Regions from separate parts of the Thalassotalea ponticola genome, predicted to be linked through region 3. Evidence: predicted binding sites of a transcription regulator. Region 3 holds the regulator's gene; each other region holds the start of a gene.
The links. Region 3 encodes sigma-54, which starts transcription at its own class of promoters, with help from an activator protein. Its sites were predicted from a motif close to GTTGGCACGNNNNTNGNNT; they were not measured.
Positions count from the first base shown of each region.

Region 1: the regulator sigma-54 is predicted to act here: its motif matches at 2,081-2,099, upstream of ACAY30_RS04980 (DVUA0089 family protein).
Region 2: the regulator sigma-54 is predicted to act here: its motif matches at 8,966-8,984, upstream of ACAY30_RS13925 (TorF family putative porin).

Region 1 covers NZ_CP166871.1:1,149,936-1,153,327, reverse strand. The annotation lists gene smpB (SsrA-binding protein SmpB) at 45-527, shown strand; gene ACAY30_RS04985 (hotdog fold domain-containing protein) at 600-1,064, opposite strand; gene ACAY30_RS04980 (DVUA0089 family protein) at 1,477-2,043, opposite strand; RNA gene ssrA (transfer-messenger RNA) at 2,477-2,827, shown strand; partial or broken gene ACAY30_RS04970 (recombinase family protein) at 3,369-3,392, opposite strand, start outside.
Region 2 covers NZ_CP166871.1:3,152,342-3,165,528, forward strand. The annotation lists gene ACAY30_RS13875 (AbgT family transporter) at 1-982, opposite strand, end outside; gene ACAY30_RS13880 (hypothetical protein) at 1,102-1,653, shown strand; gene ACAY30_RS13885 (lactoylglutathione lyase family protein) at 1,730-2,227, opposite strand; gene ACAY30_RS13890 (LysR family transcriptional regulator) at 2,322-3,197, shown strand; gene ACAY30_RS13895 (hypothetical protein) at 3,544-3,981, opposite strand; gene ACAY30_RS13900 (phosphoenolpyruvate carboxykinase domain-containing protein) at 3,993-4,391, opposite strand; gene ACAY30_RS13905 (trypsin-like peptidase domain-containing protein) at 4,737-5,990, shown strand; gene ACAY30_RS13910 (FHA domain-containing protein) at 5,981-6,958, shown strand; gene trpS (tryptophan--tRNA ligase) at 7,044-8,048, opposite strand; gene rpe (ribulose-phosphate 3-epimerase) at 8,069-8,746, opposite strand; gene ACAY30_RS13925 (TorF family putative porin) at 9,040-9,693, shown strand; gene ACAY30_RS13930 (DUF2970 domain-containing protein) at 9,840-10,025, shown strand; gene ACAY30_RS13935 (Dam family site-specific DNA-(adenine-N6)-methyltransferase) at 10,040-10,867, opposite strand; gene aroB (3-dehydroquinate synthase) at 10,943-12,004, opposite strand; gene aroK (shikimate kinase AroK) at 12,009-12,527, opposite strand; gene ACAY30_RS13950 (type IV pilus secretin PilQ) at 12,726-13,187, opposite strand, start outside.
Region 3 covers NZ_CP166871.1:425,457-438,643, forward strand. The annotation lists gene pmbA (metalloprotease PmbA) at 1-1,227, shown strand, start outside; gene mgtE (magnesium transporter) at 1,380-2,747, opposite strand; gene ACAY30_RS01940 (HPr family phosphocarrier protein) at 2,899-3,198, opposite strand; gene rapZ (RNase adapter RapZ) at 3,213-4,058, opposite strand; gene ptsN (PTS IIA-like nitrogen regulatory protein PtsN) at 4,071-4,520, opposite strand; gene hpf (ribosome hibernation promoting factor) at 4,526-4,813, opposite strand; gene ACAY30_RS01960 (RNA polymerase factor sigma-54) at 4,837-6,300, opposite strand; gene lptB (LPS export ABC transporter ATP-binding protein) at 6,397-7,125, opposite strand; gene lptA (lipopolysaccharide transport periplasmic protein LptA) at 7,127-7,675, opposite strand; gene lptC (LPS export ABC transporter periplasmic protein LptC) at 7,641-8,207, opposite strand; gene kdsC (3-deoxy-manno-octulosonate-8-phosphatase KdsC) at 8,204-8,776, opposite strand; gene ACAY30_RS01985 (KpsF/GutQ family sugar-phosphate isomerase) at 8,770-9,744, opposite strand; gene ACAY30_RS01990 (calcium/sodium antiporter) at 9,758-10,726, opposite strand; gene ACAY30_RS01995 (outer membrane protein OmpK) at 10,980-11,789, shown strand; gene ACAY30_RS02000 (outer membrane protein OmpK) at 12,150-12,953, shown strand.

The DNA.
Region 1 (3,392 bases), 720 kb from region 3:
AATCAGTACCATTGTTTGTGGTTATACGTATAATAGGCGCTGTTATGGCTAAGAAAAAATCAAATAAACAATCAAGTAATACCATCGCTTTAAACAAAAAGGCGAGGCACGAATACACCTTATCCGATAAATTTGAAGCGGGTATGGAGTTACAGGGCTGGGAAATCAAAGCAATCCGCCAAGGTAAAGTAAACATTTCCGACTGCTATGTGTTTATCAAAGACCGTCAAGCCTATTTACTCGGTGCTGAAATACAGCCGTTAATTAGTGCGTCAAGTCATGTGGTTTGTGATCCTAGACGAGATAGAAAACTCCTACTCAACCGCCGAGAAATCGACCGCTTGATAGGCGCAGTTGATCGCCAGGGTTACTCGCTTATTGCCACCGCTATGTATTGGAAACGCAATTGGGTAAAACTTGAGTTTTGCTTAGGTAAAGGTAAAAAATCTCATGATAAGCGCGCCGATATCAAAGACCGCGAATGGAAGGTCGACCAAGGTCGAATCATGAAACACAAAACGCGCTAATCGCATTAACAATAAAAAGCCTGCAATCGCAGGCTTTTTATCTTTAACGACAAAGTGACTACTTGCTAGCCACTATTTTTTCTTGTTACTTACCCACACAGTGATCACCCCTTTAGCCACCGTCACGCCATTTTCGTCGAAGGCTTCAACGGGCACACCAAAATCACCCGGTTGCCACTCTTTGCCAGCCAAGTCTGCAATACAAGTGACATCACTGCCGGCTTTTGCCGTGTAATCAACGGTCATAGACTTAGGTATCCAGCGCAGATGTGACGGAATACTGGCTTCACAAACCGCCCCCATGGCCAACTCCATACCATTACATACAGCAATCGCGTGTACGGTGCCGATGTGGTTCTCAACGCTTTTTCGCTTAGGAATAACGACTTTACAATAGCCGTTTCGCAACTCTTTGACCTGTGGATTTATGGTTTTAAAATACGGAGCCCAGCGAGCAAAAAACCAGGAAAAAAGTCGATTTCCAAAGGGAAACTTGCTCCACTTTTCATAGACTTCCAATAATTTATTTTGAGCCATCATTACCTCGTTGTTATTCTTTGTTGTAATCTCAAAGACCGCCAGTATACCTTATTAACAAAAACTTTACAGAATAAACATGGGAGCAAGTGATTGGAAAATCGCAAGGTTTGTACGCATTCAGCGCATCGATATCAGGATAGTTTTCTAAAAAATTAATTTTGATAAACTTCAGAACCAATTGGCGCAATGTGATCGTTGGCGCGTGAGGTTTTGCTACGTATTGTACCTGTTTAACCTTCACCTAGAGTTAGAATCGGCTGGTTAGGGGTTTCCGCTTTTTGTCAACGTAATGAAGACAACAATGTGAAAAATCGATTTGCCCCTTATGTAACAAGCAAGAAGCTCTGGCAAGAGCAGGCAGAGCTTTTCGGAGTTTTACGAGTTGTTGATTAATCGATAGATAGAATGTCTATCGACGCTTAAATCGACGCAGTACTAATCCAGTCAGGCCGAGTAATACCATCATCATGGTACTTGGCTCTGAAACCACTCGGGCTGAGTCAACTCCATCTAGCCAAACACTATAATATCCAGTTCCTCTCGTCCAGTGTTGCTCAATAGGAACAGGATCTAAGCTATCATATCTAAATCCTTCACTTAAATGAGAGCCTGAAGCAAAGTTTGAATATGACGCTATCGTCAAGATATAGTCACCCGCTGCCAAAAAGCTAAGACTGAATCCTGAATCATAGACTGTTTGCGTCTCGGGATTAACAAATGGATTATCATCACTCTGGCCTATATACACTCCAGAAGAATCCCAAAGAGCGGCAATAGGGTCGAAGTTCAGCCCATTCATAAAGCTGTCAGTCCAGAATCTAAGATCGCTGGTATCTTGAGCAATAGAAAAACTAATGTGAACGACGTCAGTTTGATATTCAATCTCACCTTCAAGATGTATCAAGTTAGCCGATGACTTAGCCGTCATTGACAAACTTAAAATAGCAATAAATATAATAAGTAGTTTCTGTTTCATGTTATTTTTTGTCTCCTGTAAAAACTCGCAGCATGCCTAGCAAAAAAAGTGCCAAACCACGGAGGGTGCAATTAGAATGGGTCGGTAAAACAAAAACATTTTCGGTTGTACAAATAGTGTAAAAACTTGCTCCATCATGTAGTAATTCAGATCGCGGTTAACGTCAGACCTAAGAATCCCCAAAAAACGGTAAAAAAAATTAAATAACTATTGATAATAATCAGATACTGATTCAAACAATTTTGAAGGAGTTTTAACCTACAAATGAATTTAGTGGATTAACATTTGTCCAAATAAACGTGGTACACAAAATGAAACACAATGAGCTTGAATTTAACTCTTGCTCATCATACTCAGACGGGCTAGAATGCTCGATATCAGTCACTTAGCGTTAAATCGTGTAAGTGTTTACACCAACGGTAAAATGATACTCGGGGCGGATTCAGGATTCGACGGGATTCACGAAACCCAAGGTGCATGCCCAGGGGCGGTTGGCCTGGTAAAAAGCCGCAAAACTATAGTTGCAAACGACGAAACGTTCGCACTAGCAGCTTAATGCTAGCCATCCTCTCAAAGTCTCACCTATTGGCTTGAGAAGCGATGGTCACACTAAATGGGTTAGCGAGGGAACTGTGTCTGACGGTGAACCGCGAAACAGTATCAGACTCACCAGAAAGAACCCTGTCGTTCGGGGTCTGACTGGTTAAACAAAAGAACGACTAAGCATGTAGTACCGAGGATGTAGGTTTTTCGGACGGGGGTTCAAATCCCCCCCGCTCCACCACTTCACATTTTTTTCCGTTCTCAAGCTGTAACAGCTTGAATGGCAAAGAATAATTGGCGGTTCCAAATTTAGTTATTTTTGAGTACTCAACTCTATCTGTAAATACTAAGTTTTGAACCAGCCTCTTTTGTTTTAAGTTACCTTCTTGCCAATAACTGGCTGGCGACATTAAAAAATCACTAACTTTAGAGAGTAAATCAGATAAATTTACATTATCTTTTGCACTGTCATTTATAGATTGTTCCACAATTATTTTTTCTTGCTCTAACTTATCAACTTCGTTTTCTAGCGCTTGAATAACAATACCATTTGTGGATTTGATAATTTTGTCGATGACTAAAGACTTCCGATCCTCAATATCTGACAGCGACTTTCGCAATAACTTGGTTTGTTTACCTCTATCTTCGGAGCGATTTTTAAAAACTTTTTCACTAATCACCTGAGCTAGTTTTAATACTTCAGATTTCACATGGATGTCTTGTAATACCTCAACAAAATCATTTTCCACTTGATCTCTACTAATACTTTTAGATTTAACACTACAACCATGTGTATTTTTGCAACG
Region 2 (13,187 bases), 630 kb from region 3:
TTTTACCATATATTAATCCTGGAATGATAAATAACACAAAAATCAGTGGCACGATCATTTTCATTAATGGTGCGTTAAAAGCGGTGATTTCACCACTTGGCGATCGCAACGGTGAATCGTCAGGGTAAACCGCTAACGCCAGTAAGGCCATACCAATGATCATCGACCAACCCGCCCAGCGAAACGCCTTTGCTTCGCGCGCTGAAAACTCGCCCAAATCGTGTGGCTCTTCAACATCGTCATTGAGGGCGACATTGCTCAACCGCGGCTCAATCAGTTTTTCAGTAACCCACCAACCGACTAAAATAACCGGGATAGAACTCAATCCGGTAAAGAAGATATTGGCCAGCGGATTGACCAGATAATCCGGGTCGAGAACTTGCGCCGATGTTTGGGTAAAGCCCGCCAATAATGGATCGATTCCGGAAGGGATAAAGTTGGCAGAAAAGCCACCTGACACACCGGCAAAGGCAGCGGCAATACCCGCTAATGGATGTCGCCCTGCTGCGTGAAAAATAATGCCCCCCAAAGGAATAACCAATACGTAACCGGCATCGGCCGCAGTATGTGAGACAATGGCAACTAAAATTACCATCGGCGTTAGTAACTTTGCTGGAGTGAAGGTAAGCATTTTCTTTAGCCCGGTAGTAATAAAGCCACTCGAGTCTGCTACCCCCACACCTAGCACCGCAACCAAGACCAGTCCCAACGGTGCGAATGAGGTAAACACCGGTACCATATTGGCCATAAAACTTGCCAACGCATCGCCAGTTAACTGATTATTAATAATCAGCGCTTCGCCGGTTCTTGGATTAACCAAGTCAAAACTGACTTGTGCCAGTAATGCCGATAACAACCAGACAATTATCAAGGCCCAAAAAAACAATACCGTAGGATCGGGTATTTTATTACCGACAACTTCAATACCATTGAGAAATCGATTGATAAAACTGCGTTTACCATCAACCTGTGTTGATTGCATAGAACACCTCACAAAAATAAAACGTTGTTTTATATCAACCAATTAAACGCAACTTTGCAAGTCAATTTTTGTTTTTGCTATGCTTAACGGTATTTAGATGGTCTGGGCCAAATCAAATAATGAACGCTAGTGTTAACGAGATACTCAATTTAGCATCGTGCAAAGATACCTTTGCCATTTGTGATTTTGCTATGTTGACGATTTACGATGACAACTTCTTTGTCCGCAACGACTATGACATATTATCGCTTGGACAACGACAGCATCTGCAAAAGCACTTACTTGGCTTAGGCTTTAAACAAAGCTCTGGTAAGGTAATGCAAAAAGGTAATATTTGCGTTGAATTCCCCACCCCAAATCGGCTGTTAAGCGCCTCCGCATTCCAAGCTGAGTTTATTGCGCCCTTTCGCACACATGCCTTTGTCGTTACGCCAACGATGTTTGCTGAGGCGCTTTGTTATGCTGCCGTACAACAACCAGATGCCGAGCTAGATGCTCTTGAGCTACAGCTGAAAACATTAATCGAGCACTGTCCATTTAATCTCGAATTGTGGCAAATACTCGCCATTAATACGTCGATTGAAACCCCGGTAAATAGCTTACTACCTGCATTACAGCAACATCAAGCCAAAGTGATAAGTAGCCAGTTTAAAAACAAACGGGCCTATTAGCACCCCCTTGTTTGGGCCAAAAAAAAGCACCGTTTACAAAATAGTTTGCAAACAGTGCTTTGGCATTGATAAAAAATTAATAAGCCCCAGCAGAATAGGTTAGCTCATAACTGTGACTGTAAATTTCTAAAATATTACCAAACGGGTCTTCCATATAAATCATCCGGTACGGCTTTTCGCCTGGATAGTAATAGCGGGGTTTTTCCATGCGTTTCTTACCACCTGCAGCAACAATTTTTTCAGCTAACTCTTCTACATTTGGATCTTGTACACAAAAGTGAAAGATGCCGGTTTTCCAATACTCAAAATTATCTTTGGGATCTTCTTGATTGGCAAATTGGAAAATTTCAACACCAATGCGATCACCAGTAGACAAGTGAGCAATTTTAAAATGCCCCCAGCCCGCACCAAAAACATCGGTACACATCTCGCCGATTGGGCTGTCGTCTTCAACAATTTCTGTTGGTTTCATAATTAAATACCAACCGAGTACTTCAGTGTAAAATTTTACCGCTTTTTCAACGTCTGGTACTGAAATACCGATGTGTGAAAACGTGCGTGGAAATGCAGACATGCTCTATTCTCCTATTAAAAAGTCAACCAAAGTATAGACTCTAAAATAAAGCATGGTAAATTATCATTTATCATACTTTTCATTACGTAGCGTTATGATAAATACCACGTGGTTAAAAACATTTTGTACCTTGGTTGATATTGGTCACTTCACCCAAACTGCCGAATCGTTGTATATGACTCAGCCAGGAGTAAGCCAGCATATAAAAAAGCTAGAGCAGTCACTAAAAACACAACTGTTGCTGCGTCAGGGTAAATCATTTTCACTAACGCCAGCAGGGCAGGCTCTGTATAAACAGGGAAAAGAGATCTTACTGGCACTAGATTCCGTCGAGCACAGCTTGAATAAAGATGATCCGCACAGTGGTAGCGTGACCCTGATGTCGCCGGGTAGTATTGGTCTGAAGTTGTATCCTTTCTTGCTCGATAAACAACGTCAATTCAAACAACTGATAATCAATTATGGATTTTCATCGAATAGCGCAATTATTGACAGTTTACTGGCGGGAAAGTGTGACTTGGGGATCATCACTCAGCAAATCACCTCAACCGACTTAATCTATCAGCAGGTTGCAACCGAGCCATTAGTGTTGGTGACCGCTGCTGGCATTAACGATATCAGTTGGTCAAATTTACAAAAATTAGGTTTTATATCGCACCCCGATGCAATGCATCACGGCAATTTATTACTGGCGGCAAACTACCCGCAATTCAAACACCTTAGCGACATTACGCAGCGTGGCTTTTCAAATCAAATAAGCCTTATTTTAGAACCGGTGTGCCGAGGCTTAGGCTTCACCGTATTACCCCTACACGCCGCCTCCGCATTTACCAATCAGGCGGATATTACTATTCATCAATTGAACCATCTGGTGAGCGAGCCAATCTACATCTGCTATAGACGATTCACACCATTAATGGCGCGACAGCGATTAATTATTGACTGGATAGAACAACAGCTAGCTTTGTAGCGTTACCGACCAGCAAATACAAATAACTCGATAGTGTGCAGCTGTTACTACCGAGACCTGCTTGGTTATCCATCACCAGGCTAACACGGGTGCTGTCGCGTGTTGCTCTTGGTGTCATACATCTACTGACAGATAAAATCGCTTCAATCATGACTAAACTGTGTTGTTTAGTCATCTAAATTGATCTGTTTTAACACAGAGTAAAACGATTTTAGCCTCAGCCCAAATGGCACAGCTATTTGTCACACTAGCGGCGTTAGCATTCTCTCAGTTGGGAAAAACAAACGTCGCTCACGCTGCTTTGCTATTACCATAAATAGCTTATGCCAGAAAATACAAATATATCCTAGGAATCTAAATCACTGTCCAAACTATTGGCTAGCTGGTTGCTGTCTTGGTGGTGTTTTGCTACCGCTTTATCCAACCAAGCGATGGCTTTTTCCCGTCCCATTTGCAAACCGCAAAAGGTTTTTAGATTCCACTTATCGGTCTCTCTCAAAGCCAGTAAGTCGTTGGTTTTTTGTTCCGCTTCACTATTGTAATGAATCACCGCCATGGCCTTTAAATGGCTTAGCGATGCTATGTGCAGCTTCGCTTCAAAGGTGTAGCTGTAATTATTTAACTTATTGATAAGTAGACCAAATGGGCGATCAAATATGTTTAGCAATAATTCGTCGTACTCTTCGCACATTTCCAAACTCATATGAGTGCCTTCATCAATAATCACTTCAGCGATGTGATCATTTAGTAAATTGATCACACCAAAGCTCATCTGAAATTTCATACTACCTCGTTTTACGCACTTTGATTTTGAGTTGTAAGGTTTAAGGCTAACCAGTGTTGGGCTTTCATTCGTCCTAATTGGTAGCCACAAAACGCTTTAAGGGATATGGGTTTATTGCGCAATAGCCGAATAAATCGCTGGTTTACTAAATCATTGTCAGGTGAGTAACTAACCGCCGCAATTGCACTGACACTGTCATTTTCTAGCACCCGTTCGATCAACGAGTGTTCAAAGTCAGAGAAATTAATTTGGTTAACTAATACACCGTATGGCTTTTCAATGTGCTTATCTATCACAGAGCGATATTCGTCGTAACACGTGTGATCAAACCGCGAATTGTGATCTAGGCACAACTCAATAATGTTATCGGATAACTGGTGCATAATGCCAAATGATAATGTATGTTTCATTCGTCCCTCTCATCAAGTCACTTGTTATTGCTCTAACTACTTTTTCACTTTTGGGGGCTGTCATCGATACACACATGCTATCTGTGCTCCGTTTGTTAACTCACACAAAAAAAGCCGTGTAATTAAACCAATGGAGTAATAAGATAAACTGATGATATGAAAAATTAGCGCATTTATGTTTTTATATACTAATAACCTAGACCAGCTTTTTGCAAAAAGCTAATAAGAACAATCAATTTTTGTAACTTTTTATGAATTTTTTATGACAGTGACTCAACCTAATAACACTAGGGTAGCTTGTGAAGTGTATCACCCTTTGTCGACTCAATTTACTTGGACATGTTTATGAGACTAATAGCCCTGTTGCTTTGTTTACTTGCCAGCTCAGTGAGCTACGGTGCAGATAAAGCGCAACAAATCTTCCACGACCTTGCGCCCGCGTTATTCCAAATTCGCTTAATCGACAAGGCAACGTCAGAAAAATCCAGTATAGGCTCTGGTTTTCAAATAAATGAACAGGGTTATATCGCAACCAATTACCACGTCATTGCTGGCTTTGCCCAATACCCTGACAAATACATCATCGAATACGAAAATCACCTTGGTGAAAAAGGCCTACTAAAACTAAAAACAGTAGACGTTATCAATGACTTAGCCATCGTATTAAAACAAGACAATATTGTAGATACCCACTTTTCACTAGCGCAAACACCACCGAGCAAAGGTGAAAAGCTTTACTCATTAGGCAACCCTCACGATTTAGGCATGATCGTCGTACCAGGCACCTACAACGGCCTTAAAAAGGAGTCCTTCAATCAGCGCATACACTTTACCGGCTCGGTAAACCCCGGCATGAGTGGTGGCCCGGTGGTCAATGAATTTGCACAAGTAGTCGGTATCAACGTCGCGTCTTCGGGTAATCAAATTGGCTTTTTAATACCCGTAGATAAGTTACAAAGCTTAGTATCGTCATTTAGCCAACAAGTAAAACAAACATTTACCCAACAAATCGCCACTCAATTGCATCAATACCAACGCCATTTATACAGCCAACTCATGGATGTTGCATGGCAATTAAAACCGTTTTCATCGGCATTAATAGCCGATACATCGGTTGATTTTATTCGTTGCTGGGGGGACTCTAATGCACAGCTGGTCGATGAGTTAATGTTTAAGGCGGTGACCAACTGCCAGATGGAAGAGTATATTTATCTGTCCGATACCTTTTCAACCGGCACCATCGATATGGAGTTTCACTATTTTGAATCAAAGCAACTACCCAGTGATCGGTTTTATCAAATTTATCAACGCTATATCAACGATGCTCGAGCCAGTAACAACGCTGGAAAAGAAGATGTCACAGAGTTTTCTTGTCACCATGATATCGTCACCAATAACTCTGAGCAAATTCGCAATAAAGCCATTTACTGTGTACGCGGCTATCGCAAATATGAAGGCCTATACGACATTCTCTACATTTCTGCCTCAGTCGATAAGCAAAACAAGGCGATTGTCGGACATTACACCCTGTCTGGGGTCGATCAACAATCAGCTAAAGCCTTTAATCGCAAGTTTATGGAAGCTGTGACATGGAATTAATAATTGAAGAAATAAGTCGTAACCGAAAAGTCAAAGCTCGCCACAAATACGCAAGCGAACAGATTACTATCGGCCGAGGCTACCACAATGATCTCATTTTAGTTGACCCGCATATTTGTGCTGAACACTTAGCGTTAAAAGCGCAGGATGGCCAATGGTATGTAAAAGATCTCGATTCCGTCAATGGCAGTAACCTAGACGGTAAACGAGTTGACACCCACTGGCAACAAATTCGCTCTGGCGACGTCATTCGCTTGGGTAAAACTCAGTTGCGCGTTATGCTCGCCAACCACCCTGTCGCGGCCAGTATCACGTTAACCAAAGTCGAAAAATTTGTCGAAGCCTGTGGCCGATGGCCGATGATCATCGCCATGGTATTACTATTTTTTCTCATTTCTTACTATTTGGCCTATTTACAAGTTACCCAAGTTGATATTCCGTACAGCCAATTGTTTATGTCGGTGTCTTTCTCTACCTTGGCCTATGCGATGTGGCCACTACTGTGCTCACTTTTGGCATTTTTAAATAAAAATGAGGCGCGTATTGGCAGCCAAATTGGGGTGAGTTTTCTTATCCTCAATCTGTTTTGGCTGGTGGATTTCATCGATGCGACGTTAGCGTTTAACTTGTCCAGCAAAGTACATTGGCAATGGCTGATTGACGTTTTGTATATCGTCCTCACCTTCAGCCTGATCTGGTTTAACTTGTATATCGCATTTTCCCACAGCAGTTGGCGACGCATACGCATCGCAGGCTTGGTAACAACGGTTATTTTTGCCGGTTTGTACTTGCAAGGCGCAAGTGACAATATCGACTTTAATCCGCATCCGAGTTACGACGCGACGATTCTGATGCCAGCACTGTCGTTTAGTACAGCCAGTTCAACCGAGCAATTTATCAATGACACCGATGAATTATTCATCCAAGTTAACGAGCAACGGGAAAAGCTCGATAATAAGAATAAGTAATTAATAGCTGGCCATTGTAGAGATAAAAAAACCGACAACAACAGGTGTTGTTGGCGGTTTTTTTTAATTCAAATACTGAGCGACTTTAGGGCTTAGCGATAAAGCCCACCGCATCATATACCGACGCCAATACGTTACTGGCATGTGCTGAAGCTTTATCAGCACCTTCTCGCATCACTTGGTTTAGGAAAGCTTGGTCATTGCGATACTGCTGGTAGCGCTGTTGTATTGGCTCGAGCATAGCGACAACGGCTTCGGCTACATCACCTTTTAAATGGCCATACATTTTGTCTTCATACTGAGGTACAAGCGATTCAATCGATTGTCCCGTTGCACATGACAAGAGACTTAGCAAGTTTGATACACCTGGCTTTTCTTCAACGTTGTAATAAATGCGCGCTTGCTCATCAGAGTCGGTAACGGCACGTTTGATTTTTTTTGTGATTTTCTTTGGATCTTCTAACAAACCAATGAAATTACCCGGATTGTCATCTGATTTAGACATTTTCTTCAACGGGTCGAGTAGACTCATCACCCGGGCACCTGTCTCCGGAATGTACGGATCGGGAACATTGAAGGTTTCGCCGTATAAATTATTGAAGCGATTGGCAATATCACGTGCGAGTTCCAAGTGTTGCTTTTGATCTTCACCAACTGGTACGCGGTTTGCCGAATACAACAAAATATCAGCGGCCATTAATACCGGGTAGGTAAATAAACCCGAGTTGATATCCGCACCGGCCTTACTGGACTTGTCTTTAAATTGAGTCATCCGGTTTAACTCACCCATTTGGGTGTAGCAGTTTAATACCCACGCTAATTGACTGTGCTCCGGCACTTGTGATTGCACAAAGATCGTGCTTTTTTGATGATCCACACCACACGCTAGATACAAGGCTAAGCCATCTAGTACGGCATTGCGCAATTTCTCTGGCTCTTGGCGCACGGTAATTGCATGCAAATCAACCAGTGAATAAAAACACTGATGATCGTCTTGCATTCCAACCCATTGGCGCAACGCACCAAGGTAGTTACCAATAGTCAGCTCACCTGATGGCTGACATCCACTTAATACGATTGGCTTAGTCACTTTTTGTCCTTATAACATTGCTAGCATTGATCGAGTTGCGCCAATTGGGCGCGCATAGCGTCTATCACTGCTTTATAATCGGCTTGAGCAAAAATTGCCGAACCCGCAACAAACATATCTGCTCCTGCGGCGGCAATTTCTTTAATGTTTTCTACTTTGACACCGCCGTCCACTTCGAGGCGAATATCATAACCACTGTCTTGGATTCGCTGCTTTACCTGACGCAGCTTAGTGATCGTTGTCGGAATGAAGCTTTGTCCGCCAAACCCGGGGTTAACAGACATTAATAAGATCACATCCAATTTGTCCATCACGTAATCTAAAACGTGTAACGGCGTCGCAGGGTTTAATACCAACCCCGCCTTACAACCATTATCTCTAATTAACTGTAGCGTTCGATCGACGTGATCACTGGCTTCAGGATGAAAGGTAATAATATCAGCGCCAGCATTAGCAAACGCGGGTACTAATGGGTCAACGGGTTTAACCATTAAATGTACGTCAATGGGTGCGGTAATGCCATAGTCGCGAAGCGACTGACAAACCATAGGCCCAAACGTTAAGTTGGGGACAAAATGATTATCCATTACGTCAAAATGAATGACATCTGCTCCCGCGTTGAGAACATTGGTCACGTCTTCACCCAAACGGGCAAAGTCTGCCGATAAAATCGATGGGGCAATTAAAAATGACGACATAGCGTAAACCTACGTTGATTAAAGTGCATACTTTAGCAAAATAAAGGGCTATTAGAGAAGTCTCAACGACAAAATTGTCGGATAAGGTGACCTAACACCGCACAAAAAGTGACCATCGCGCACTAAAAAAGCGCATTTGCCGTTGCTAAACAGCACTAAACATCACTAAAACGAATCTCTCCTCCCCGTTTAATCAGTGCTTTCAGCCTATTCAAGATGTTTGGCATCAAGTTTGCAAAAGTCATAACAGAACAAAAAATCATTTAATAAATCCAACTTGCACAGGTGAAAATATGAATAACACAATCAACAAATCCGTTTTAGCTACCGCTTTAACTTTTAGCTCGCTGATCGCGACCGCGCCAATTGCACAAGCAGAAGTGAGTGCCAACGTGGGTGTTGTTTCGCAGTACTTTTTCCGCGGTATCGCGCAAACTGGTACAGCCTCTGCCAGTGCAGGTGTGGATTATGAAAACAGTGGTTTTTATATCGGCACTTGGGCAGCTGATGTAAGCGATGGCTTGGAAGTTGACCTTTATGCAGGTTACGGCTTTGAAACCGATGCAGGCTTGGGTTTGAGTATCGGCGCAACCACCTACCAATACACTGGCAACTTCGACTCCGCCTACAACGAGCTTAATCTGGGTGTTAGTTTTGGCATGTTCTCAGTTTCCTACAACATTGGTACCCATGAAGAAGATAGTGGTTTGGGCATCCCAGAATCTGACTATGATTTTTTAGCACTAACCGGTGAGTACGAGGGCTTTTATGCCACCTACGGCACCTGGGGAAAGGACTTTGATGGTGATTACATCGAAATTGGCTATGGCGCTGAAGTTGCAGGCTTCGACGTCGGTGTTGCGATTATTAAAAATTCAGAAGAGCTTGACTTAGAAACCTTTGAAGGTGATGAGTCAATGGTATTTAGTCTGAGTAAGTCATTTTAACAATCGCTTAGCGCAACTAAACATCAGCTACGCCGGGTCTTATTCCGTATGTAAGTGTTAAAAATGTGGAGTAAGACTTTGCTCTGTTTGATATTTTCATTAGTCCTTGTATGCTAGACATAACAGTGCCAACAAATGCAATCACAATGAAATTCAGACAGCTCATTGGTAGCCTAATGGCCGCCCTCATTGGCGTACAAAGCGAGCGCAATCGACAGCGCGATTTTTACCATGGCAAAGCGAGCCACTTTGTCATTGCCGGCGTCATTGGCGTGGTGATATTTGTCGTATTGTTACTCGTAGTAGTGCGCACTGTTATCAGCGTCGCATAGGCATTGATCTGCCGCTATCGCTTGGGCTTGTAAAGCGCGAGTAGTTCACCGACTTTGTTACGGGCACTGCCTTTTTGACTGATGGTTCGGGCGACTTTTATCGACTTGATGTGATCTGCATGCTCATAAATTTTGCGAGTCCAAATCGTATCGTGATTTGAGATCAATACGGTGACGTTTTTCGCACGTGTTACTTCTTCAGCCGCATTGGCTAAATCCGCTTGCTCGTCTAGGCCAAAGCCGTTACCTGCATAACTGGTAAAGCTGGCCGTTTTACTCAATGGCACATAGGGTGGATCGCAGTAAATGACATCACCGTCTTCAGCGCGGGCAAAGGTTTGACGATAACTTTCACAGACAAAGTCACTCACTTGTGCTTTTTCAGCAAACGCCAACAGCTCCTTTTCAGGAAAATAAGGACGCTTGTATTTGCCAAACGGTACATTGTAGCCGCCCTTAGAGTTGTATCGACACAGACCGTTATAACCATGGCGATTCATATATAAAAACAACAGGCTGCGCTGATAGGCGTCGTCGGATGCATTAAATTGACTGCGCAAGTGATAATATTGCTCGGCCTGATTAAACTGCTCACTGAACAGCTTGCGACAATCAGCGATAAATTTATCTGGCGTGCTTTGCAGGGTTAAATAGATATTAATCAAATCGCGATTAATATCATTGAGCAAGTAGCGATCGTAGTGGCTGTTTAAAAAAATGGAGCCTGCACCGACGAACGGTTCGATGAGACGCTTACCCTTAGGTAGCATTTGACCTATGGTATCACTTAGCGTGTATTTACCTCCGGCCCACTTGAGAAAGGCTCTTTGCTTTTGCGTCATTGTATTGTTCTTATACGGCTTATGCCCTGAGGGGAAGTAGGCGCTACAGGGTGCTCTGAGATCACCACAGTGTTTTTAAATCACTTGCTGCAACTGTTCACGGCTTATGTTATCAAAAATCTCAGTTTTGCCAATAGATGTTGGAATAATTAGGCGAATTTTCCCATTGAGATTTTTCTTGTCCCTAACCATGTGCTTGAGATAGCTTTCAATGTCCATGGTGCTAGGACCTTCGGTGGGTAAATCAAAATAGCGCAACAGTTGTTCAATGCGTTTGACTTGCGATGAGGTGATAAAACCTAGTACGACTGCCAAATTAGCAGCTTGTACCATACCTGCAGCAACGGCTTCGCCGTGTAGCCACTTGCCATAGCCTTGCTCTGCTTCAATTGCATGGGCAAAGGTGTGGCCTAAATTAAGCAGTGCTCTTACGCCGGATTCGGTTTCATCTTGGGCGACGATATTGGCTTTGTTCTGACAACAACGTTCGATCATCGTCGCTAATACCGAGCTGTTGCCCTGCTTGATCGCGACTTTGTTGGCTTCGAGCCAGGCAAAAAATTCGACATCGCCTAATATGCCGTATTTGATCACTTCGGCCATACCTGCGGCAAATTCTCGCTTGGGTAAACTGACCAGCGATTGCACGTCAATAAGTACAGCTTTAGGCTGGTGAAACGCGCCAATCATATTCTTACCCAACGGGTGGTTAACCGCTGTCTTGCCACCAACGGATGAATCCACTTGCGCCAGTAACGTGGTGGGCACTTGAATAAAGTCAATACCCCGCTGATAGCACGCGGCTGCAAAGCCGGTAATATCACCAATGACTCCGCCACCAAGCGCAATTAAAGTTGAATCTCTACCGTGCAGCTTAGACAAAAGGTGAGCCATTATTCGTTCAAAATTGGCCAGTGATTTTTCTTGTTCCCCATCAGCTAACACAACGACATCAACGTCGTAGTTGGTCAACTGCTGTTGCAATGAGGCTAGGTATAAGTCAGCAACAACCGCATTGGTAACAATGCAAACTTTATTGCCTTTGATATGTGAAGTAATAGGGCTGTTTGATAACAGCCCGGAGTCAATATAGATAGGGTAACTGCGAGAACCGAGTTCAACTATCAATGACGACATGTAATTAGAAATCCAACTTCTCAACGATTTTATTAGCGACTACTTTAGCGCTTTGATCGTCAGTTTGTACGACGTGATCTGCGATTTCTTCATACAGTGGATTGCGTTCTTTAGCTAGACGCTCTAATACAGTACGGGAATCTTCTTCCGTTTGTAATAGTGGACGGCGACGATCTCGCTGGGTGCGTGCTACCTGCTTATCAATGGTCGTTTCTAAATACACCACAATACCGCGAGCAGATAATCGATTGCGAATTAAATCACTGATCACAGAACCACCACCTGTAGCCAGAACGATGCCTTGCATTTCACTGAGATCTTCAATGACTTTTTCTTCGCGTTTTCTAAAGCCTTCTTCACCCTCTAGATCAAAAACCCATGAAATATCTGCGCCCGTACGGCGTTCAATTTCCTGGTCTGAATCATAAAAGTCCAGGTGAAGTTTGTCGGCAATTTCTCTGCCAATTGTGCTTTTACCTGCTCCCATTGGGCCGATCAGGAAAATATTACGTTTTTCTGCCATGAGCTTACTTTACTACTCGTAAAATTGTTAGTTAACGGAAATTGAGGACTCTCCTCGATAAAATTAAGGGCGCAATTATCGCAAGTTATTCAGACTAATTGCAAGCTTCTGCTATAAAAAAACACAATCTGGGCAGCCAACACATATACATTGTTGTCGTAACCCAGATTGATTTTACAAGCCGTTAACCGTTAAGATTTAAAAAGTTTCTGTAACGATACGTGGCGTCACAAAGATAAGTAATTCTTTTTTCTCGTTAAATTCACTATTTGTTCGGAATAACCAACCAAGATATGGAATGTCTCCCAATACTGGTACCTTAGATACAGCGTTGATTATTTGTTGTTGATAAATACCGCCAAGTACAATGGTTTCGCCGTTATTTACCAACACTTGCGTACCTATTTCTTGGGTATCAATCGCCGTTGCTACGCCGGTACCTGTTGCTACCGTATCACCACGGGTATCTTGAGTGATAACCAAATCGAGAATGATTCGATTATCCGGCGTGATTTGTGGTGTCACGCGCAAGCCTAAAACCGCCTTCTTAAAGGTAACCGTTGTCGCACCGCTTGACGCTGCCTGAACAAACGGAATTTCCGTACCTTGTTCGATGTACGCCTCTTTTTGGTTTGACGTGGTGATCCGCGGGCTAGCGAT
Region 3 (13,187 bases):
ATGCAAGGGCTGAGTGTTTCGACGCGTATGGGTGAGGTAGAAACCGTCGAGTTTAACAATGATGGTGCATTGGGTATTTCACTGTATAAAGACGGTCGCAAGGGCTCTGCGTCAACCGCGGACTTATCGGAAAAAGCATTACAACAATCGGTTAATGCAGCTGTCAATATTGCCAACTATACCTCCGTTGATCCGTTTGCTGGACTTGCAGATAAAGAGCTTCTTGAGTTTGAGCCTGAAGACCTCGACTTATATCACCCGCAGCAGATCAGTGCTGATCAGGCCATTGATATTGCTCGAGAAGCCGAATTAACGGCTTTGCAACGGGATGCGCGCATTGTTAATTCAGACGGTGCTAACTTTGCTAGCTACGAGGGTTTTAAAGTTTATGGCAACAGCCATGGGCAGTTAGTTGCTTATCCAAGTACGCGTCACAGCTTAACTTGCATGATGATTGCCGCCAGTGGTGAGGATATGCAACGCGATTATAATTATACGGTGAGTCGTGAGTTTGCTCAGTTGACGCCGGCCAAGTCACTTGGCGAGCAAGCGGCCGATGCCGCACTAGAGCGTTTGAACCCGCGTAAAATCGCTACCCAAAAGTGTCCTGTGCTATTTCGCGCCGATGTTGCTAACAGCATTTTTGGTCACCTTATCTCGGCGATCAGCGGTGGCAATTTATATCGCAATTCATCGTTCTTAGTTGACAGTATTGGTGAGCGGATATTTAGTGATCACCTAACGATTGAAGAGCGACCGTTTATCAAGCGAGGCTTAGCCAGTTCGGCATTTGATGCGGAAGGGGTAAAGCCTATACAACGCGAAATCATCAAAAACGGCTGTTTGCAATCGTATTTGCTGACCAGTTACTCAGCGCGTAAACTCGGCTTGCAAACCACTGGTAACGCCGGCGGTATTCACAATTGGCAAGTGTCGGCAAACGGCGGTGATTTAACGGCAATGCTTGAAGCGATGGGGACCGGTTTATTAGTCACCGAGCTGATGGGACAGGGCGTTAACGTTGTTACGGGTGATTACTCCAGAGGCGCCGCTGGCTTTTGGGTAGAAAATGGGCAAATTGCTTATCCGGTCTCTGAAATCACCATTGCGGCCAATTTAAAAGACATGTTTAAGTCTCTAGTATTAAGCGGTAACGACTATGATCTGCGCGGTAGTATAAAAACCGGTAGTTTATTGATTGAACAAATGCAGGTGTCAGGTCAGTAACCGGTGTTGTGTGGCTAAGCAAGCGATTGGTACTTGCTTAGCTACGGCTAATTCATCTTATCACTAACCGCTATCACTGGCGTTACTAGAATTTGACTCGTCTATCAGTGCTAAACCGAGCGGTAATACCTTTGTCGACAGCCGTGAATGCTTTAAGCAGTTGAGCTTAGGAGCAGGGTAGCCGTACCTAAAAAGGCAAAGATACCAACGACATCGGTTACCGTGGTGAGGATCACCCCACCAGCCAAGGCTGGGTCTATATTCATTTTTTTCAATGCTAACGGCGTGATCACACCGGCCAAGCCGGCAACCGTTAAATTAGCGAGCATGGCAAACGCAATAATACCACCTAGTAACAAGTCTTGCTTCCACAGAGTAACAATCGACGCAATCAACAGTGACCAAATAAGCCCGTTTAAAAAGCCCACGGCTAATTCCTTGGTTAATATCGTGCGCGCGTTGTTTTCGCCTATGTGACCCAACGCCAAACCGCGAATAACCAAGGTTAGCGTTTGACTACCAGCGACGCCACCCATACTGGGGACTAACGTATTTAACACCGCTAAGATGGCCATTTCCGCTAAAATAGGTTCAAACATACTCGACACCGCAACGGCTAATAAGGCGGTGATTAAATTGACCCCTAACCAAATGGAGCGTTGTCGAGTACTTTTAATAACTGGTGCAAATGTATCGGCTTCGTCATCGAGACCGGCCATACTCATCATTGAGTGCTCTGCGTCTTCGCGAATAATATCAACCACATCATCCACGGTAATACGACCGAGCAGGCGGTTGTCGTCATCAACAACAGGAGCGGAAAACCAGTCGTGGCGTTCAAACATAATGGCCACTTCGGTATCTTCCATCGCGACGTTTACTGGCACCGTATGGGTGTCGGTAATTTCCCCTATCGCTTGCTCTGGTTGGGCTGTGACTAAGTCAGCCAAAGAAACACTGCCGATGAGGATATCTTCACGGTTTACCACATAAAAGGAGTCTGTCGATTCAGGCAGTTTGCCCTTGAGACGCAAATAGCGCAGTACGACATCAACTGTTACATCAGGACGCAGGGTAATGGTATCCGTATTCATGATACCACCGGCCGTTTCTGGCTCGTAAGCGAGAGCCTGCTCTACTCGCATACGGTCTTGCGTATCCATCGAGTTGAGCACTTCTTGATACGCTGAATCAGGCAATCCGCGCAGGACTTCGGCGAGGTCGTCTATATCCATGCCTTCTGTCGCGGCCGCAACTTTTTCCGGTTGCATTTTGCGCAGAATGCCTTTGCGCACCTCTTCTGAAAGCTCTTCTAAAATATCGCCGTGTAGGTCGGGATCAACAAGTTGCCATAATACGTTACGACTTTTGGCCGGAGACGACTCGAGTAGCAAAGCGATGTCGTAATCGGACATGTTTTGCAGCATTTTACGCACGTAGACAAACATACCACTATCGATAGCGGTATTAATTTCTAGTAATCGCTGTTGGCTTGTTTCTTGTTCTGACAACTCTGCCACGGTTCACCTCATGCGCAAGGGTGTTGTTGTTATTAAGTCTTGATGGTTATGTTCAGCCTCGCAAGTCGTCACTTGTTTTATTTGTGGTTGAAGCTTATAACTTGGAGTTATCGTATTGAAGTGTATCGTAAATTTGTAAAATAATCAGCTACTATTCTGCTTCGTCAAATTTGTCGCCAAATAACTGGCACACCGCATCAAGAGCTTGTTCAGCATCATCGCCTTGGCACTCAACTGCAACCGTCTTCCCTTGACTACCGGTTAATAACATCAAGCCCATGATCGAGCCAGCGTCGGCCGTTTTACCATCTAACACAATGCGAATTGACGAGTTAAATTGCTGGCTCAATTTAGCTAGCTTAGTTGCTGCGCGCGCGTGTAGGCCGAGTTTATTTTCAATGGTCACCATACGCGAGGCATGGGTTGAGGTTGCAGACTTGGTTTTTGCCATGATATTTAGATCGCTTATTTAATTAACTCTCGATGACGTACTTGCACATCTTTTTCTTCTTTTTTAAATTGCTTGGCCAGAGTTTCAGCAATATAAACACTTCGATGCTGTCCTCCAGTGCAACCAATGGCCACCGTTAAATAGGTGCGATTATTGCGTTCAAGGTGAGGCAACCAAGTCATCATAAATGAGTTTATTTGCCAAATAAACTTGGTGACTATGGGTTGTGCTGCGAGGAAATCTTGCACCGGTTGATCGAGACCGGTAAATGCCTTTAAGCCTTGCTCCCAAAAAGGGTTTGGTAAGAAGCGCGCATCAAATACATAATCGGCATCGGTGGGAACACCGTGTTTGAAACCAAATGATTCAAACACTAACACCAATGAACCAGTCTTTGACCCCATTACTCGCTCGCGCACTAAATCCGCCAACTGATGCGGCGTTAAACTGGTGGTATTGATATACATGTTAGCGCGACTGGCGACTGGATCGAGAAGTTTCTTTTCCAATGCGATAGCTTGATCTAAAGCCATGTTTTTGCGGATCAAGGGATGTAATCGCCGGGTTTCACTGTAGCGGCGTACTAACTCTTTATCATCAGCATCGAGAAATAGCACCGACAAGTCGACGCTATTTGGTAAATAATCGATAATCTCACTGGCATCGTCAGGGTTGGTTGGCAGGTTGCGTACATCTAACGAGACGGCAACATGCTGGTAATCATTAATCACCGTGTGTGTGAGAGCGGGTAATAGATTGACGGGAATATTGTCTACACAGTAGTAGCCCAAGTCTTCCAGTACGCGCAGAGCGACAGTTTTTCCCGAGCCGGAGCGGCCACTGACGATCATTAATTTCATAGCGATTCCCTGTTAGCCGTTGGCGACCGTGTTGTAAAGTTCATTGGCTGAGGTACAGCGTCTGACTTTTTTACTGTTTTGTTTATCGGCAAAATATTGCGCGATACTCGCTAGTGTCTCTAAGTGTTGCTGACAGCGGTCTTCAGGAACGAACAGAGCAAAGAAGATATCCACCGGTTTATTATCGATTGCATCAAAGCCTATAGGTGTATCTGTGGTGATAAGTACGGCGATGGGTTGCTCGTTATTATTGATTTTACTGTGCGGTATGGCGATGCCATTACCAATCCCTGTACTACTCAACTTTTCCCTGTTGATCAGGTTATTGAGTAATTCTTTTGCTGTCGCCGAACTGATTTTGTTGGCCGCAAGCACACTAATTTGTTCTAGAATGTTTTTTTTACTATTGCCCGGAGCTGCACACACTGTGCAGTCCGGTGATAACAAGTTGGCAAGATTCATAAAATTTAATGACTGGATAATTTCGCCTTGTGTTTTAACACTTGACGGTCAAGTTTATCGACAAGTGCATCTATCGATGCATACATGTCCTCATTTTCGGCAGAACCAAATATTTCACCTTGGTTCACGTGTAGCGTTGCCTCTGCGATTTGTTGCAGCTTTTCAACTTTCAATACGACATAAACGTTGTTTATATGGTCGAAGTGACGTTCAAGTTTCTCAAATTTTTGTTCAACATAACCGCGCATAGAGTCGGTAACTTCAACATGATGACCAGAGATATTGATTTGCATAAGCTGTTTCCTTATCGTTGTGCTTACAGTAAGCTTTTTCTTTGGTTAGATGGTGGGATACCCAAAGATTCTCGATACTTAGCTATTGTCCGGCGCGCAACGTTAATACCTTGTTCCGCCAATAATGCAGTAATTTTACTGTCACTTAAAGGCTTCTGTGGGTTTTCAGCGTTGACCAGCTTTTCAATTAGGGCGCGTATCGCCGTCGATGAGCACTCTCCCCCGTTTTCAGTACTGACATGACTAGAAAAGAAATACTTTAATTCAAAGATTCCCCTTGGAGTATGCATGTACTTTTGTGTGGTAACCCGAGAAATTGTCGACTCGTGCATCTCAACCGCTTCGGCAACGTCATTTAGCACCATAGGGCGCATGGCTTCAGGTCCGTGTTCAAAAAAACCTTGCTGTTGTTGAACAATACAGTTAGATACCTTCAACAGGGTATCGTTGCGGCTTTCCAGTGATTTGATGAACCATTTAGCCTCTTGTAAGTGCGAGCGAATAAACTGGCTGTCTTGGGCTGAACTGTTTTTCGCCATAGCAGCATACTGACCATTTATATTGAGCTTTGGTGCAGTATCGGGGTTTAGTTCAACCACCCAACGTCCGTTTTTCTTCACCACACTGACATCAGGAATAATATATTGCTCCTCGCCTTGGGCAATGGCATCGCCAGGACGAGGGTTTAAACTTTGTATTAAGCGCATTACCTCGCGTAACTCGTCTTCTTTTAACCGCGTTTTGCGCATGATACTGCGAAAGTCGCGGTTGGCGAGCAAATCAATGTGTTTACTGATCACTTGTTTGGCTTGCGCTAAATACGGTGTATTGCTGTCAAATTGATTTAATTGGATTAATAAACAATGTTGTACAGAACACGCACCGGAGCCGATGGGATCAAACATGTGAATTCGCTTGAGCACCGCTTCAACTTCGTCCAATTCGATGCGTTCATCGGCGATACTTTCGAGTATTTCAGCAGTACTGATAGTCAGGTAGCCGGCATCGTCTATCGCGTCAATGATCGTCATCGCGATACTGCGGTCGGTATCAGAAAACGGAGTGAGCTCCATTTGCCAAGTCAAATGATCGCGAATTGTTTCACTGGTTTCACCTTGATATAGCGAATCGTCGTCGTTTGGCGGGGCAATGCCGGTCATTGACGTACCGGCGCTGAAGCTTTCTTCCCAAGTCGAATCAACCGACAAATCCTGAGGGATTTCACTGTTGGTAAGAGCTTCACTGGTGGTAATTTGATCGGCGTTATCACTATTGCTCGACGATTGTTGCACATCGTTCATATCGAGATCCGCCATATCATCCGTCGATTGACTATCATCAACCTCAAGCAACGGATTAGAGTCGAGAGCTTCTTGAATTTCTTGTTGCAGATCCAAGGTAGATAGCTGCAACAATTTGATCGCTTGTTGCAACTGTGGCGTCATCGTTAAATGCTGGCCTATGCGCAGCTGAAGACTTGGTCTCATGAGTTAATTGCTTTCCATAAAACGAATTACATATGCCAATTTTGGCGGAGAAAACTAACCCTGCTGATACAGTGTTTGGTCACCTTGTTACTATAACTATAGCGTGAATTTATCACCTAGGTAGACATCTCTCACATGCTGATTAGATAATACCTGATCGGCACTACCTTGCGCGATTAGTTCACCGTGACTCACAATATACGCATGTTCACACACATCGAGTGTCTCACGCACGTTGTGGTCGGTGATAAGCACACCAATACCGCGTTCTTTTAAGTGTAAAATTATTTTTTTTATATCGCTGACTGAAATCGGGTCGACGCCGGCAAAGGGCTCATCGAGTAAGATAAATTTGGGATCAGCCGCTAACGCTCTGGCTATTTCAACGCGTCGACGCTCTCCCCCCGACAGGCTTTGCCCGGTATTGTCGATAATATGGCCAATATTGAATTCTTCGACTAGCGATTCGAGCTTGTCTTGGCGCTGACTCGCGCTGAGTTCTTTACGGGTTTGCAATATTGCCATAATGTTATCGCGTACCGATAACTTGCGAAAGATAGATGCCTCTTGCGGCAAGTAGCCAATACCGTGTCGCGCGCGTTCGTGCATCGGTAACAGGGTCAGATCTACGTCATCTAAGGTCACTGTACCCTCGTCGCTGGCAACCAGTCCAACAATCATGTAAAACGACGTCGTCTTTCCGGCGCCATTTGGACCGAGCAGGCCGACTACTTGACCAGCGTTAACGGACAAACTGACATCTTTTACGACTTTGCGCCCTTTGTAGGCTTTGGCTAAGTGCTTTGCATCGAGAGTAGCGGTCATCTTACTGTTCTTTTTCACTTTCAGGTTCGGTTGTTTTTTTTGATTTTTTATCGGGAGCAATAATGGTGGTAACAATACCCGTGCCATCTCCGTCTGCGGTTAACTGCTCTGTTTCTAGGTTGTAGGTAATAACGTCACCTTGCACCATACTGTCTTGCTGGCTGACCTTGGCATTGCCGCGTATCACTAGTGTGCTGGTATATGGCGAGTAGGTGATTTCATTGGCTTGCAGTTTAATGGTATCGCCATTGTCTAACTGTTGTGAAAACGTTGCCGGCTTTCCCTGCGCCAGATATTTTTTATTTTCTGCTTCTTTGGCGTCAATTACTTGCACTAAGTCGGCCGATATAGTCAGAGAGCCTTGGGTGATTTTGACATTGCCGCTGTAGCTAGCGATGCGCTTCTTTAAATCGGTGGCCTGTTTTTTCGCGACAATTTTGATGTCTTGCTCAAAATCAGCTTGTTGGGCAATCGATAAATGACTGACGAAACACAATGGTAGAGCGATTACTAACTTATTGATCGCGTTTTTTAAAGATTGTCTGTACATGGTCACTCAACGTCATTTCAGTGGTAGTAGCATTAATTTCTAAACCAGAGCCGTACATAGTAAAGTCTTTACCCAGTATCTTAATGTCTTGCTCTGAGGTAATAATTTTGGTGTTTAAATCCAACAGTAAGGATGTCGCCTGAACTTCAGAGATATAGGCCAATTGATCATCATTGGATAATCTTACTTGATTTTCAAGCATTAATATATTGTCGCGGCCAATTAAGCCAGAATCGGCGCTTAAACGCCACGATGTTGAGCCATCAGTTGGGTAAATCGTATAGGCTGGGGCGACAAACTGAGTCTCAGCTGTTTGGTCAAAATGGGTCATTTGTTCGGCATAAATGGTATGGATTAACTGTCCATCTTTATCAAATTTTTTGGCGGTAAGTGCTTTGGCGACAAATGCCGGTTCATTAATTTCGATTAAAGGTTGTCTATCGAGTTTGAGAGACTGCTGATACTGCAAATAGCCATAAATGGCGATGGCAATAACAAATAAGATAATCGAAATATAATGCGAGCGGGTCATACGCTCGCTCCTTTGGCAAGGTGCAGAGTTCCTTGTGCTTGCATGATCAGATCACACAGCTCTCTAACTGCGCCGTGTCCACCTTTTAAAAAGGTGACATAGTCAGCGCTTCGCACCACTAGAGGGTGTGCGTCATTCACTGCAACGCCAAGGCCTACCGCTTCAATGCAGGGCAGGTCGGGCACATCGTCACCAATATAGGCGACCTCATCGATATCAAGGTCGAGCTGCTGAGCAATATCAACTAACGCGGGCATCTTGTCTTCTTGTCCTTGCACAATAAACTGCACATTTAGCGCGCGCATCCGATTGTTGACAATATTTGACTGACGACCGGTGATCACTGCAACAGCAACCCCGTTTTGAGACAAGGCCTTAATTCCAAAACCGTCTTTGGTGTTAAATGCCTTTAACTCTTCGGAGTCATTGCCTAGATAAATACGGCCATCTGAAAAAACACCATCGATGTCACAGACTAATAGTTTTACCTTCTTTGCTGCCGTTAAAACTCGCTCATCAACATTGCCGTATAGGGTGTTGAATAATGCATTAACCGTACTCACTACAATACTCCAGCTTTTAATAGATCATGCATGTTCATGGCACCGATCGGTTGTTGTTGATCGTTCACCACGACCAAGCCATTAATGCTATTGTCTTCCATCAATTTTAGTCCTTCAGCTGCCAGCATTCCTTGCTTGGCGACGACAGGGTGCTTGGTCATCACCTCGTGGATGGACACTTGATGAAAGTCGAGTTGTGCGTCGAGAATTCGACGCAAGTCCCCGTCGGTAAACAAGCCGACGAGCGTGCCGTGGTCATCGACCACTGTCGTCATTCCCAAGCCCTTTTGCGTCATTTCAACCAAGGCATCTTTAATTTTACACTGGTAGTTAATTTTAGGCAGTAAATCACCGCTGTGCATGACATCGTCTAGACGCAATAGCAATCGCCTACCTAGGCTTCCTCCCGGATGAGATAGGGCAAAATCATCAGCGGTAAAGCCTCGGGCGTTGAGTAGGGCAACGGCTAGTGCATCGCCCATAACTAAAGTTGCCGTAGTACTTGACGTTGGTGCTAAGCCCAAAGGGCACGCTTCGCGAGGCACTTTAATGCAGATATGTACATCGCTCAATGTGGCTAGTGTAGACTGCGTGTTACCCGACATACCAATGAGGTGTGCACCGATGCGCTTAATAATAGGAATGATGGCTAGCAGTTCCGAGGTTTCCCCAGAATTAGATATGGCCAGTACCACATCTGCGCTCGTGACCATGCCCAAGTCGCCGTGACTGGCTTCACCCGGATGGACAAAAAATGCCGGTGTACCGGTGCTCGCCAACGTTGCCGCGATTTTGCCTCCAACGTGTCCAGACTTGCCCATGCCGATCACGATCACCCGTCCTGTGCACTCGTACATGAGCTGGCACGCTCGAGCAAAATGCTCGTCGACGTAGCGTGTTAAGTTGCTAATTGCTTCGCGCTCAATAGCAATAACCTCGGATGCGATTTCAATAAACTGGTTGGCCGTAGGCATACTCATTCTCAAATCAACTAAAAATTAAATACTGATAGACAATAAAGGTCGTCAACAATACACCACCTTTTACGCGCGTAATGCGAAATTGTCCCTGGCGACTAAAGCACAATAACAGCAACAAAATGGTTAATGCCATCATATATGGAACGTCTCGGCTGGCAACATCACTGTCGACGCTACCCGGCGCGATGATACCTGGTAAACTTAACACAGCGAGAATATTAAAGATATTTGAGCCGATAATATTACCTAATGCCAGATCATCTTCTTTTTTAATAATACTCATAATACTTGCCGCTAACTCGGGTAAACTGGTACCTATGGCAATGATGGTTAGGCCAATAACCAAATCACTCATACCGAGTGCTTTGGCAATGACGGTCGCGGAGTCAACGAGGTAGTTAGCGCTTAGTGGCAATAAAACAAGACCAAAAATCAACCACGCTATAGCGACACCTGTGTTGACGTTATCGGGGATGTCTTGTTCTGCTTCCGCAATCATCGGGTCTACGGCGAGGTTTTGTCCGGCTTGTTTTATACTCACCATCAACAAGCTTGCAATAAAGACAATAAAACCCGCCATCAACACCATGCCTTCGAACCAAGAGAAGTGCAAGTTATAGAGCATTACGCTGGCGATAAAGGTAACCGAAAGTAAAATAGGGAGTTCGCGTTTTAGCGTCATTGAAGAGACGATTAAAGGCTTACACAATGCGGTTAAGCCGAGTACTAACGCGATGTTGGTAATATTTGAGCCAAGCGCGTTGCCAATAGCGGTATCGGGGCTACCTTGTAAGGCCGCCGTCGCCGCGACCATCATTTCCGGTGCCGAAGAGCCCATCGCGACAATGGTCAAACCAATGATCATCGGCGCAATACCAAAGTTGCGGGCTATTGCCGCTGCGCCATAAACAAACTTATCTGCGCTGTAAATTAACGCGAATAGAGAAATTATTAGAATGATTACTTCGATTAACATCTATTACTCCAAAAAACTAATCCTTAAATTTTCGCTGTTAATGAGCCAAATTAAAAGAGATAAAGCATAAATAACTGTATTTTTTGTAAAACAGTGGACTTTTCTGGCAAGCGTGGGACGACGCGACCACCTCAATTTAAATAAATCTGGCAAAAACTAGAAATAGCAATAAGCTTTTAAGCAAGCTGATACCATTTTTACCATCAGTACATACGTCGCAGCGTATGTACTGATGGCGATCAGAGGATCTATTATGAAACACCCGTTGATTACCTTAGCTTTGTCACTATCACTGGCTACCCCCGCAGTTAACGCTGAACAGCTGTATGGTTTTGCTGATTTCTCGATTAACTTTTTAGACTGGACTGAAAAGGCGGAAGACCGAACCGATCCTGATATTGGCGGGTTTGGTGGTCCCAAAGAAGATTTTTTCTACATTGAAGTCGAAGGTGGTGCCGGCTTTGATTGGGGTGATCTCTATGGTTTTTTTGACGTTGAAAATCCCAACAACAGTCGCAACTACGGGCAATTCTCTGAAGACGCCGGTGCAACCGATGGCTTTCGCTATGCGATGAAAGGCAGTATTGCGGTCAATATCGGCCAAAGTAACTGGAATTATTACTCTCACTTTTACAGTTTTTCTGAAGCATCAAATGGCTTTTTTGATCAAAACTTTGTGTTGGGTGTCAGTTACGATGTGTACACCGATTGGGGTTTTTGGATGAAACCTTTTATCGGCTTGCACATTGAAAATCAAACCTTTACTGGTTCGGGGGCCAATGGCTACATGTTCGGTTGGGTATTGGGTTATGACTTTACAATAGGCGAGCAAAAGTTTGCCATAACTCAGTGGCATGAAACTGAATTTGCCCGTCGAGACCAATTTCGTTCTAACGGCACCGATTATCGGCTAAACGAAACCGGGTACAACGGTGCGGTAGCGCTTTGGTGGCACCTATCGCCGAAGTTTACCACAGGCTTTCAATACCGCTATGCAGATCACAAACTCGGCACAGCGGCTTACCACGATGCGCTGATCTACACCCTCAAGTATAATTTTTAGCGTTAACACTCGCGCTATCTGCTAATTTTTGCAGGTGGCGCGGCTATATTCCCTATCTCTAATTCGAACAAAATCCATATCAAAAGATCAACGTTTCCTAACAAACCAGCTCAAATTTCGCAACACAAACTTAACTTCCCCACTTAAATTGTAGCGATATGTAACTGTAAAATGCGATTAAGTATCTGTTAGTTGGATTTTTATTAAATTTTAGTGAACGCTAAGCGTCTTTCGTTAACACTTAATCACACTAAAAAGATAGCTGTACATTAAATAATCATTACAATGCGCATCGAATTTGAAGCGGTAGGTGATTATCCCAATGACCTGCCTACTATTTAGTAATAGTGAGAAAGTAAAATGCGTAAATTGGCTATTGCATTAGCGGCAACCATGGCAGTAACACCAGCGTTAGCTGAACAGTACTATGGTTTTGCGGATATTTCAGTTAACTACCTCGACTGGACAAATAAAACCGAAGATCTAACCAATCCAGATATCGGTGGTTTCGGTGGCGCAAAAGAAGACTTCTTTTTCTTAGAACTTGAAGGTGGTGCTGGCTTTGATTGGGGTGATGTATACGGTTTTATCGACCTAGAAAACCCACAAAATGTTAGCAATAAAGGTCAATTCTCTGAAGATGGCGGTGCAACCGACGGTTTCCGTATCGCAGCGAAAGGCTCAATTGCAGCTAATATTGGTAAGTCTAACTGGAACTACTACGGTCACGTTTACTCGTTTACCGAAGCATCAAATGGTTTTTACGATCAAAACGTGGTGTTAGGTGTTAGCTACGATTTATTCACTGACTTTGGTCTTTGGGTTAAGCCGTTTTTTGGTGCTCATATTGAGAACCAAACATTTGCAGGCTCAGGTTTCAACGGCTTCATGGCAGGTTATGTATTAGGTTACGATTTCATGTTAGGTGAGCAAAAATTTGCAATCACCCAGTGGCACGAAACTGAATTTGGTCGCAAAGATCAATTCCGTAGCAATGGTACCGAGCATACCTTGAACTCAGTTGGTCACAACGGTGCTGTGTCATTGTGGTGGCACGCGAACCAGAAGCTAACGCTTGGTGTGCAATACCGTTATGCGGATCACAAGTTAGGTACAGCAGCGTATCACGATGCAACTATCTTTACCGCAAAATACAACTTCTAAGTCAAGTTGTTAATGAACAAATAAAAAGGCGCTATTAGCGCCTTTTTTGTTGTTTTAATCAGGCAATGCCGCACAGTTCAAATACGCCCTAGCGAAAAAATCAACAGCCCCTAAGCCAGCTAACATGTTGTCTGTATCCACGGCTATTAAACAGTCATTTTCGCTTATCTTTGAACTAATCACTGATTTCGCACTCTCAACCTCGGTAAATTTGTCGCACGCCATAAAAATCTA